DNA from 2 places in the Bacillus sp. SCT118 genome. Region 1 is predicted to be linked to the other one. Evidence: riboswitches for the same ligand, from Rfam matches in the RefSeq annotation. Region 1 holds a riboswitch; the other holds the start of a gene.
What was found. Region 1 has a riboswitch for S-adenosylmethionine ahead of ACQVGT_RS10740 (2-hydroxyacid dehydrogenase). Riboswitches for the same ligand answer to the same signal wherever they lie in the genome.
Positions count from the first base shown of each region.

Region 1 (5,390 bases):
TATTGTTGTGGAACGGGCATCTCGAGCCGTTTGAGGAAACCACATAGATGGTGGTTTATCGTTTTATCAGCGCTTATGGAACAAAGTTTTGGTGGCGGTCAATCCATACAGCTAAACAGAGGAGAGCGTGACAATGAATCTCGCTCTCCTCAGATTTGTTTTATTCACCCTGATGTTTTTCAACTAATGTGAATGTCCAATCTTTTAACATATGTTTCTGTACATATTTTTTTCCGTTTATTTCGATGTAAGGCAGGTCTGCCATGTCTCCAGCTAACTGTTTTGCTTCAGACCTTGTTATTCCTAAAAAAAGTCCGATGTAAAAGTAAATATCCCGTTCTTTTATAAGCAAGATATCATTTTGTTCATTACCTTTTGTATGGTTCATCTGCTTTAAGCCTTCACCGATAAAATATCCAGCCAAAGCAATACCAATTCCTAAAAAAACGTCCATGTGTATGCCTCCATTATGTCGATGTTATGTTATACGGGCTTGGCATACTCCGGGTTTCATTATTTTTCAAACCTTTTCAATCTGTACACGGCCTGAAAAAAAGGTGGCGCCGCCGCCCATATCGGACAATCGGTCTGGGGTTAGCGCGTTTACAAGCTGTTTTTTTCCTTGTTCATCCGCCCATAATCCTTGGCTGACAACGACACCTGGCAGTACTTGTTCTCCAACTGCAGCGGTCAGCTGGCATTCTCCCCGGCTGTTCCAAATTCGTACAGGTGCCCCATCAACGATTCCGTGTTCTTCAGCATCTTTTGTGTTGATAAAGAGCTTTGGCGTCTTTTCAAGTTTGATGTGTTTTTCATTATTGGAAAATGTTGAGTTTAAGAAATTATGGTTTGGCCCCGGAACATACATAAACGGATGTTCATTATCGGTTACAAGAGGTGTATATGTCGGTAAAGCCGGGAAGCCGTCTTGTTTCATTTTTTCTGAATATAATTCTATTTTTCCGCTTGGCGTTGGAAGTTCGCCCGGAAACAGTGGCTTTTCGCGTTTCGCTTTCATAAATGAATGCTTAGCAAGTGCATCGTAATCAATCTCTGCCAAATGCGGATTATCTGGATGGTCAAGCGCCTGGCGGATTAATTCTTCATCTGAATCTTTAAGCTCCTGGTCTGTGAATCCCATTGCTTCAGCCAGTAATCGGAACACCTCAGTGTTAGACTTGCTTTCCCCATATCTCTTGATCACCGGCTGCTGAAGCTGAATGTAATGGTGCCAGTAGGAGGTGTAAAAATCAGTATTTTCAAAAGCGGATGTTGCAGGCAGTACAATGTCCGCATATGCAGCCGTTTCCGTTAAAAACAAATCATGAACCACAGTAAACAAGTCTTCCCGCAGCAAGCCCTGTCTGACCTTGTTTGCTTCCGGCGCAACGACGGCCGGGTTTGTTCCGTAAATAAAAAGAGAGCGAATCGGCGGGTCTGTTTCCAAAAGCACCTTGCCAAGCTGATTCATATTAAACGACCTCGGTGTGCGCCCTTGCAATAAGTCGGGCCGCTGCAAGGCATTTGTGTTATATTCTAAAATTCCGCTGTTATGCTTAATTGCGCCGCCCCCTGTGTGCAGCCATTGGCCGGTGATCGCCGGAAGACAGGCAATCGTCCTTACAATCATCCCGCCGTTATCGTGATGCTGGGGTCCGTTTCCGATTCTGATAAAAGAAGGGGAGGTTTCCCCGTACATTTTTGCCAGTCGGTAAATATCTTTGGTACTGACACCGGTGATCGTCGACACCTTTTCAGGATCATATTGTTTCACGTGTTCACGGAGCTCTTCATAGCCAACCGTGTACTCGGACAGAAATGCTTCATCATGAAGGTTTTCTTTAAATAAAATGTGCATGATGCCAAGAGCAAGTGCACTGTCGGTTCCAGGCTTTATTGGAATAAACCAATCTGCGAGACGTCCTGTTTGATTTTTATGCACATCGATCACTACAATTTTGGCACCTTGTTTTCGCGCTTTTTGGGCGATTGTAATTTGGTGCATGTTTGTGCTGACCGCATTGATTCCCCAAAAAATAAATAGTTTTGTATGAATAGTTTCCTCAGGATCGATTCCCGCGCTTATGCCCATTGTATATTTATAGCCTTCAGATCCCGCTTTGCTGCAAATCGTCCGTTCAAGCTGGCTTGACCCCATGCGGTAAAAAAAGCGGCGGTCCATTCCTTCAGCTGTCAATTTCCCCATGTTTCCGTAAAAGCTGTAAGGAAGTATGCTTTCAGCTCCCTCTTCATCAATCAGCTGTTTCCAGCGGGAGGTGATCGTATCGATTGCCTCTTCCCAGGAAATCGGTTCAAATATCGCTTGGCCTTTCGCACCTGTTCGTTTGAGCGGTGTAGTCAGCCGCTTTTCATCATAGATGCGCTCCGTCATATTCCGGACTTTGTTGCATATGTTTCCAGCTGTGACAGGATGATCAGGGTCTCCTTGCACTTTTACGATTTTCCCGTCTTTTTTATGTATTAACAATCCGCACTGATCCGGGCAGTCCAGCGAGCAAACGGATTTGAAAATGCCGTTTTGTTGTGTGGCAAAAGATTTCATGGCCCAGTTCCTCTCTCTAGTTAGATATTTTGTAAGAATTATAACATTTCCGATGATAACGTCAATTCTGAAAAAAGAGATTGACATCAATATGAGACTTCTTTATGATAAACGTATTCTTTATTCTGAAAATTACATACTCAACATTTTCTATCCAGAGAGGTGGAGGGACTGGCCCTATGAAACCTCGGCAACATTATTGTGCCAATTCCAGCAAGCGACAGCTTGAAAGATAGGAAAGCAAGGTTTATACCGGCGTCTGCCTGTAACAGAGCGCGCCTATATATGAATCTCTTTCCATCTTCGGAAAGAGATTTTTTTTATGAAAAATACGATGAAAAGGATGTTTTGCACCATGACGGTTTTGGTTACAGCACCGTACAACGAAGAAGGACGAAAAGAGCTAGAAAACTTGTTTGGCTCAGTTGCTTATCAATCTTGGAAGGAACAAGGCCGGGCATATCGGGAAGATGAACTCATTCAGCTGCTAAAAGCAACAAATGCGACAGGCTTGATTACTGAGCTTGATCAGGTAACAGACAGCGTATTTGCTTCTGTTCCCGAACTTTCATTTGCCGGTGTTTGCAGGGGAATGCCCTCCAATGTGGATGTGGCAGCTGCCTCAAAAAGAGGCATACCTGTTTTTTATACACCAGGGCGGAATGCACAAGCCGTTGCTGAAATGTTTATTGGAAATGTGATTACCTTTCTCCGCCATACCAGCGTCTCGAATCAATGGCTGAAGGATGGAAAGTGGGACAGTGATTACCTACAGGCTTATGTCAAATTTAAAGGAAATGAATTATCAGGAAAAACGGTTGGCATGATTGGGTTCGGGGCGGTTGGTCAAAGGATTGCAAAACTGCTGACTGCATTTGACTGTAAAATAAAGTATTACGATCCATACATTCAAGACGATCATCCGCTGTATGAAAAAGTATCTCTTAAAACGGTGTTTTCAGACAGTGATATCGTTTCTGTCCATCTGCCTCGTACTGAGGAAACACTTGGACTTATTGATCGGAAGTATTTTGATCTGATGAAAGAGAGTGCGATTTTCGTCAACACTTCAAGAGCAGTTGTTGTAAACCGTGAAGATCTTTTATCTGTATTAAAAGAACATAAAATCAGAGGTGCGATATTAGACGTTTTTTATCATGAACCTCCAGAGGAATCAGATTATGAATTGATTTCATTGCCTAATGTTCTGGCAACACCGCATCTCGCTGGAGCAACATTTGAAGTGGAGGATCATCACGTGACGATACTGAATGAAGCCCTCAAAAAGTGGAAGGGTGAAAAAACTCTTAATATTCCGACAGTGTATAACAAGGACGAACTGAAAACAGGGGGATAAGAAAGGAGGCTAAGAGAATGAAAAAACAAAAAGGCTATCTCGTTTTTGATATTGGCACAGGCAATGCGAGGGTAGCGGTCGTGAGTGTAACTGGCAGTGTTCTAACAGTTGAACGGGAGGACATTGTGTATTCCACAGAGACGCTTTACCCGGACAGCCGTTATTTTTCTCCTCAGGTGCTGTGGAAGCAGGTGATGAATTTGGCAAAACGTGCGCTATCCCGTTCGCATGATATTGACATCATTGGTTTGACATCGACGAGCCAAAGACAGGGAATTGTTCTGATCGATCAAAACGGCAATCCTTTTCTCGGGTTGCCGAACATCGATAATCGCGGTCGAGAGTGGGAGGCGAGCATTCCCGATCGGGAAGAGATATACAGCCGCACAGGCCGCCTGCCAACCGCACTTTTTTCTGCGCTCAAGCTTTATGGATTAAAACAGCGCCAGCCCTCTTTATGGGAAAAGACTGCAAGCTTTACTAGCATCAGTGATTGGGTGACGTACCAACTGAGCGGAATATTAACATATGAACCATCACAGGCAACAGAAACCCTGTTGTTTGATGTGAAGCAAAACACTTGGTCAGTAGAGATGTGCGACATATTTGGCTTTTCTCCATCTATCCTTCCGCCTCTTGTTAGAGCGGGGACAGCAATTGGAACGATAGCAAATGAATATGCATCCGAATTAGGCCTTTCAATAAATGCTAAGGTTATAGCAGGGGGCGGGGATACACAGCTGGCTGTCAAAAGCACCGGAGCTGGACTTGAGGACATTGTCATTGTATCAGGGACAACAACGCCAATAACCAAAATTACTGCGAATCATGGCGACACAAAACATAAAGCCTGGCTGAACTGTCACACAGATCAAGGGCATTGGCTTGTGGAAACGAATCCGGGAATTACCGGCTTGAATTATCAAAAATTAAAACAGATTTTTTATCCGAATGAAACGTACGAAGTAATGGAGGAGGAGATTTCTGCACTTGCAAAAGAAGACCATGCATGTGTAGCGGCTCTCGGCTCTTATTTATCGGCTGAAAAGAATGCATTAACGAGAGGCGGTTTTCTTTTTGATGCCCCGCTGTCAGCACATTTAAAGAGGGCACATTTTGTACGTGCAGCGCTAGAAGAGATCGCATTTTCAATCAAATGGAACTTTGACATTTTAACAGAGGTTACTCCGTTTGAACGTGACTATGTTTGGGTGTGCGGAGGGGGATTCCAAAGCAAAGCGCTCACTCAATATATCGCGGACCTTCTTCAAAAAAAGGTCTATGTCCAAGAGGGATATCATCAGGCATCTGTTGTTGGAGCTGCAGTCATTTGCAATGAAATCTTTCAATTAACGGAGGAGATGTCAGCAAATGTCCGGGTGATCGAACCGAAGGACTGTCAGACAGAATTGGCTTTATATGAGAAATGGAAGCGAACACAGCGCTTTTTTTCAGGTTCAGAAAGCAAAG
Region 1 covers NZ_CP191225.1:2,032,379-2,037,768, forward strand. Annotated here, with positions in the region: gene ACQVGT_RS10730 (hypothetical protein) at 161-454, opposite strand; gene ACQVGT_RS10735 (molybdopterin oxidoreductase family protein) at 521-2,563, opposite strand; SAM riboswitch class I at 2,711-2,802, shown strand; gene ACQVGT_RS10740 (2-hydroxyacid dehydrogenase) at 2,886-3,920, shown strand; gene ACQVGT_RS10745 (FGGY-family carbohydrate kinase) at 3,938-5,390, shown strand, end outside.

Region 2 (5,390 bases), 1.8 Mb from region 1:
AACGGGACGCTTCTTCGATTCGGCGTTTCACGTCATCCGGATTTTCAAGCTCACCGAATTTAGATGTCACTAAGCCAAGAACAAGCTGAAGATCAGATCGTTTTACATAACGGAGCGGCTCAAAACCGCCTGAGCGTGAATCATCATACTCTAAGAAAAGTCCGTCAAGATTCAAACCGTCAAAAATGGTTTCGGCGGCTGCGTCATAGCCGCCTTCCGCTGTCCAAGTGGACTGGAAGTTGCCGCGGCAAATATGCATGGTTACCGTCAAGTCATCCGGGCGGTCTGCAATCGCGTCGTTAATCGATTTCGCAAACAGCTGGCGAAGCTCATCAGGCGTTGTTCCGAACGCTTCGATTTGTTTTAAGCCTTTTTCTGATAAGAAAACGGCCCACGCTGTATCATCAAGCTGGAGGTAGCGGCAGCCTCTGTCATAAAACGCTTGAATCGCTTTTTTATATGCTTTGGATACATCATGCTGGAAAAGGTGATAATCTTTTTTATACGCATCCTTTTCCAGTTTTCCGCGGAAAAACAGCATATTCGGGCTTGGAATCGTCATCTTTGGCGTCGCGTCACCGGCAATGCTATGGAGAAACGAATAATCTTCAAGCATTGGGTGAGTTGAAAAGTCGATATCGCCTGTGACTTTAATGCCGCGTGCTTTTGTCTGTACGTTATGGAATTGAATGCCTTGCTCAGGAGTAAACGGCTCAACGCCATCTAAGTTTTCCAGGAAATCAAAGTGCCACCATGCTCTGCGGAATTCACCGTCTGTCACGACGTTCAGGCCGGTTTCCTTCTGTTTTTCCACAATGCGGATGATTTCATCGTTTTCAATTTGGCGAAGCTGCTCAGCGGTCATTTCGCCGGCCGCTTTTTGCAGCCGCGCTTTTTTAACGGGCTCAGATCTCAACAGGCTTCCGACTTGATCCGCGCGAAACGGCGGTTTTTTTCTTTGAAGTGATTTTTGTTCTGCGGGTGTTGTTTGGTGTGACATGTTGTCCATTCCTTCTTTCCATTCAAATATAAAAAAGCTCTTCCTTTGGATAAGGAAGAGCTTGCGTGACAATCTCAACCTTATCTTCAAGAGCAATCATTGCTCTAAAGGATTTAGCACCATTCTGTTAAACAGCGGTTGCCGGGTATCGCAGGGCCAGTCCCTCCACCTCTCTTGATAAGGAAAACCTTTTTATGAAATTTTCTGATAGTATCTATTATTCACACATTTTCTATTTCTGTCAATGATAGATTATCTCCACACATCGTTGGCAATGTCGATGACATGGCGAAGCTTTGCCCATTGCTGCTCCTCTGTCAGAAGGTTGCCTTCTTCTGTAGAGGCGAAACCGCACTGCGGGCTCAGGCATAGCTGGTCCAAGCTGACAAAACGCGCGGCTTCATTGATGCGGCGTTTCACATCCTCAGGATTTTCAAGCTCGCCGTATTTCGATGTGATCAAGCCGAGCACAATTTGCAGATCCTTGCGTTTCACAAAACGGAGCGGATCAAAATTTCCTGAGCGGTCATCATCGTATTCCAAGAAAAGGCCGTCAAGGTTTAAGCCGTCCAAAATCGTTTCCGCTACAGCGTCGTACCCTCCTGATGCCGCCCAGGTTGAGCGGAAGTTGCCGCGGCAAATGTGCATTGTGATCGTTAAATCGTCAGGCCGGTCTGCGACGGCATCGTTAATTGTTTTGGCAAATATGGCTGGCAATGTTTCTGGATCACCGCCGAGCGCCCGGACAACCTCTCTGCCTTTTTCCTCAAAGAAGAGAGACCATGACGTATCATCAAGCTGGAGATAACGACAGCCAGCATCATAGAAGGCTTTGATTGCTTTTTTGTACGCTTGGGCCAGATCATGAAAGTATTCCTCTTGATCGTCATAAATCCCTTTATCCGCCTTTTCGCCAAAAAACAGCATATTTGGGCTGGGAATGGTCAATTTTGGCGTCGCGTTACCGGCAATCTCATGTAAAAATTGATAATCAGCAAGCGCTGGGTGGCTCGTAAAATCGAGTTTTCCCGTCACTTTGATGCTGCGCGCTTTCGTTTTTGTGTTATGGAACTGAATCCCCTCAGCCGGGATGAACGGTTCCACACCGTCAAGCCCTTCCAGGAAGTCATAATGCCACCAGGAACGCCGGAATTCCCCGTCTGTTACCACGTTGAGACCGATTTCTTTTTGTTTTTCCACGATGCGGGTGATCTCTTGATTTTCGATATCACGAAGCTGTTCCGCTGTCATCTCACCAGTCGCTTTTTTTTGCCGGGCTTCCTTCACCGGAACGGAACGAAGCAAACTGCCGACATGATCGGCGCGGAAAGGTGCTTTGCGTTGTTTTTCTGTTTTTTGTCCTGCAACATTCGTTTGTTGAGCCATGTTATTCGCCTCTTTTCTGAAATATTGAGCATGTAAAAAGCTCTTCCTTTGTGAAGGAAGAGCTTGAACGATCAAATCTCCGCCTCATCTGCAAGAACGCAATGTTCTTAAGGATTTAGCACCATTCTGTTTGAAACAGCGGTTGCCGGGTATCATAGGGCCAGTCCCTCCACCTCTCTTGATAAGGTACAACTTCATATTCAGATTTCAATTATCTTAATATTATTACTTTTGGATCAATTGTCAATGCTTTTTAGAAAATACTTTCATCTTCATCGTTATATAAAACCATATCAAGCACGATAGCGATGGCAGTGCAAATCAGAACATCTTCCTCGTTTGCAATCTGCAAGTGATAGGAATCACCCCAGCTGAGCCACTTTTTGCTCACTGACATCCGGACATTTTCCCCGTCCGTCAGCTGGAATTCATCCCTCCATAAATCACCATCGATTTCCCAGTTAAGCCCGGAAATCACAAATTTCGGTTTGAAAAACGTTACTTTCTTCGTTACCTCACAAACTGTTTTCCCGCCAATTGAAATCTCATAGCGCGGCAATAAAGACATTAGTTTTTGTTCTATGGAAACGAGCGTTTTTCCGGATGTATCTGTCATTTGTAATGAGTCTCCTAACGAGAAAAAACGCCCCTCCACCTTGAATGTTTCTTGTTCGTTCCGGTCATAAATGTGAAATGCATCTTTAAATGAGAACATTTTTTGTTTCATAAATAACTCGATCATTGCTGAAGTCTCCTTTGGATTTGCCTTGTATGAAATTACGGATAGAGGGCGAAAAGGTTTCAGGCTCTAATCAAAACAATTTTAAAAGGCTGCGTGATTCAGCAGCCTTTTCGTTTGAAATATAGAATTAGGAAAGATGCATCCGGCGTTTTTGGCGGATGGCGTCAAGGTCGATTAGGTTGTTTTGATGAGGTGCGGCTGCTGGCAGAGGGCTTGTCTTTTGCGGTTTGCGGCGATTGTCCTTGCTGAAAGAAAAAAGAAGATAGCCGCATAATGCGATGATAATAAATAGGATCATATTACATACCTCCCAAAAAAAGTTTTGGTACTCTCTATTGTACGGATAAAATGCCAAAAAGTATTCAAAAAATTCTAAATCAATAAATAACAAGAAACTGTCCCTCTGAAACAGTATAACCTGATGACCTGAAAATAGTCTTGAATCACGCTGTTTGCTCTTGTTGATGAGTGGTTCTATAGTTACTATCGACGGTAAAATAAATTCCTTTATATAACTTTTAACCTAAGTTTACATAATTCGAATTACCTGTTTATGGGTGCTGTTTTCTTGCTTGTTTGGTTTATACCCTATTTTTCGGAATTGAACACAAAAAACCCAAATTACGGAGCATTTGGGCGGTACGGGTGAATACGGATTGTATTTAGGGGATTTGAATGTTTTATTTGAAGAAGCGTTTGAACATTTTTCTGATTTTTTGAAATGGGCTGGATTTCTTTTGCATGTTAAGCGGCCTGGAAATGATCCATTTTTTCAAGAGACTCTTTGCAGCGATTGCATGTTTTGTCATTGTTTTTCCTCCTCATTTATTGATACTTGTTTTACGGAGGACGCGTTTAAAATGTTTCATTTTCACACAAAAAAACCAGTCCTTTTTTGGACTGGCTTTTGGCATTACGCTTGCGCTTCAAACTGCTTTGCGATCTCAACGATGACATTTACGGCTTTGACCATGTTGTCAACTGAGATGTATTCAAATTTGCCGTGGAAATTTTCCCCGCCTGTAAAGATGTTTGGCGTTGGAAGCCCCATGTAGGACAGCTGCGATCCGTCGGTGCCGCCGCGGATGGGAGAAATCTTCGGTTCGATGCCGAGGTTTTCCATCGCTTGCTTGGCGATGTTGACGATTTCGATGACAGGTTCAATTTTCTCTCTCATGTTGTAGTATTGGTCGTTCATATCCAGCAGAATCCGGTCTTGCCCGTATTCGTTTTGAAGTTCTTCAACGGCACGCTTCATTGTTTCTTTTCTGTTTTGGAAATTCTCTTTGTCAAAGTCTCTGATAATGTAGTGGAGCTTTGTTTCCTCTACGTCTCCTTGAATCGACAGCAGGTGGTAGAAGCCTTCATAGCCTTCTGTATATTCAGGCGCTTCGTCTGCCGGCAGCAGGCTGTTCAGCTTCATCGCGATTTTCGCAGAGTTGATCATTTTCCCTTTAGCTGTTCCGGGATGTACGTTGTTGCCTTTAATCGTAATTTTTGCGGCAGCGGCATTGAAGCTTTCATATTCAAGCTCGCCGAGCGGCCCGCCGTCAACCGTGTAGGCAAAGGAAGCATTGAACCGTTTCACATCAAATTTGTGCGGCCCTCTTCCGATTTCTTCATCAGGCGTAAAGGCGACCCTGATTGTGCCGTGCTTGATTTCAGGGTGTTTGATGAGGTAATCCATGGCTGTCATGATTTCAGCGATACCGGCCTTATTGTCTGCGCCGAGAAGGGTGGTGCCGTCTGTGGTGATGAGTGTATGGCCCTTATAGCCAGACAGCTCAGGGAATTGATCAGGTGACAGGGTGACCTGCAGCTGTTCGTTAAGAACGATGTCTTTTCCATCATAGCTTTCGATGATTTGCGGATTCACGTTTTTGCCGGTAAAGTCTGTAGCGGTGTCGACGTGAGCGAGAAAGCCGATTGTCGGCACGTCTTTTTCAGTATTGGAGGGAAGAGTTGCCATGACATAGCCGTTTTCATCAATGGCTGCATCCTGCATGCCGATGGACTTCAATTCATCAACGAGCATGTTTCCTAATGTCAATTGGCCGGGTGTGGAAGGACAAGTGTCAACGGATTCATCGGACTGTGTGTCGACTTTTACATATGTAGTAAACCGTTCAATGATTTCTTCTTTCATTTCCAATCATCTCCTTTGTCTTATTTTAGCATGGCGGGATGAGAGATTTCTATTGCACAATACCGTTTCGAATGGCAAAAACGACTGCCTGTGTCCGGTCTTGGGCATTGCATTTT
Region 2 covers NZ_CP191225.1:222,549-227,938, forward strand. Annotated here, with positions in the region: gene ACQVGT_RS01135 (5-methyltetrahydropteroyltriglutamate--homocysteine S-methyltransferase) at 1-1,000, opposite strand, end outside; SAM riboswitch class I at 1,078-1,184, opposite strand; gene ACQVGT_RS01140 (5-methyltetrahydropteroyltriglutamate--homocysteine S-methyltransferase) at 1,253-2,386, opposite strand; SAM riboswitch class I at 2,468-2,574, opposite strand; gene ACQVGT_RS01145 (LURP-one-related/scramblase family protein) at 2,640-3,128, opposite strand; gene ACQVGT_RS01150 (hypothetical protein) at 3,256-3,519, opposite strand; gene ACQVGT_RS01155 (hypothetical protein) at 3,809-3,937, opposite strand; gene pepT (peptidase T) at 4,042-5,274, opposite strand; gene yxjL (two-component system response regulator YxJL) at 5,324-5,390, opposite strand, start outside.
Region 2: it holds a riboswitch for S-adenosylmethionine, as region 1 does, so the genes downstream of both, ACQVGT_RS01140 (5-methyltetrahydropteroyltriglutamate--homocysteine S-methyltransferase) here and ACQVGT_RS10740 (2-hydroxyacid dehydrogenase) in region 1, are expected to answer to the same signal.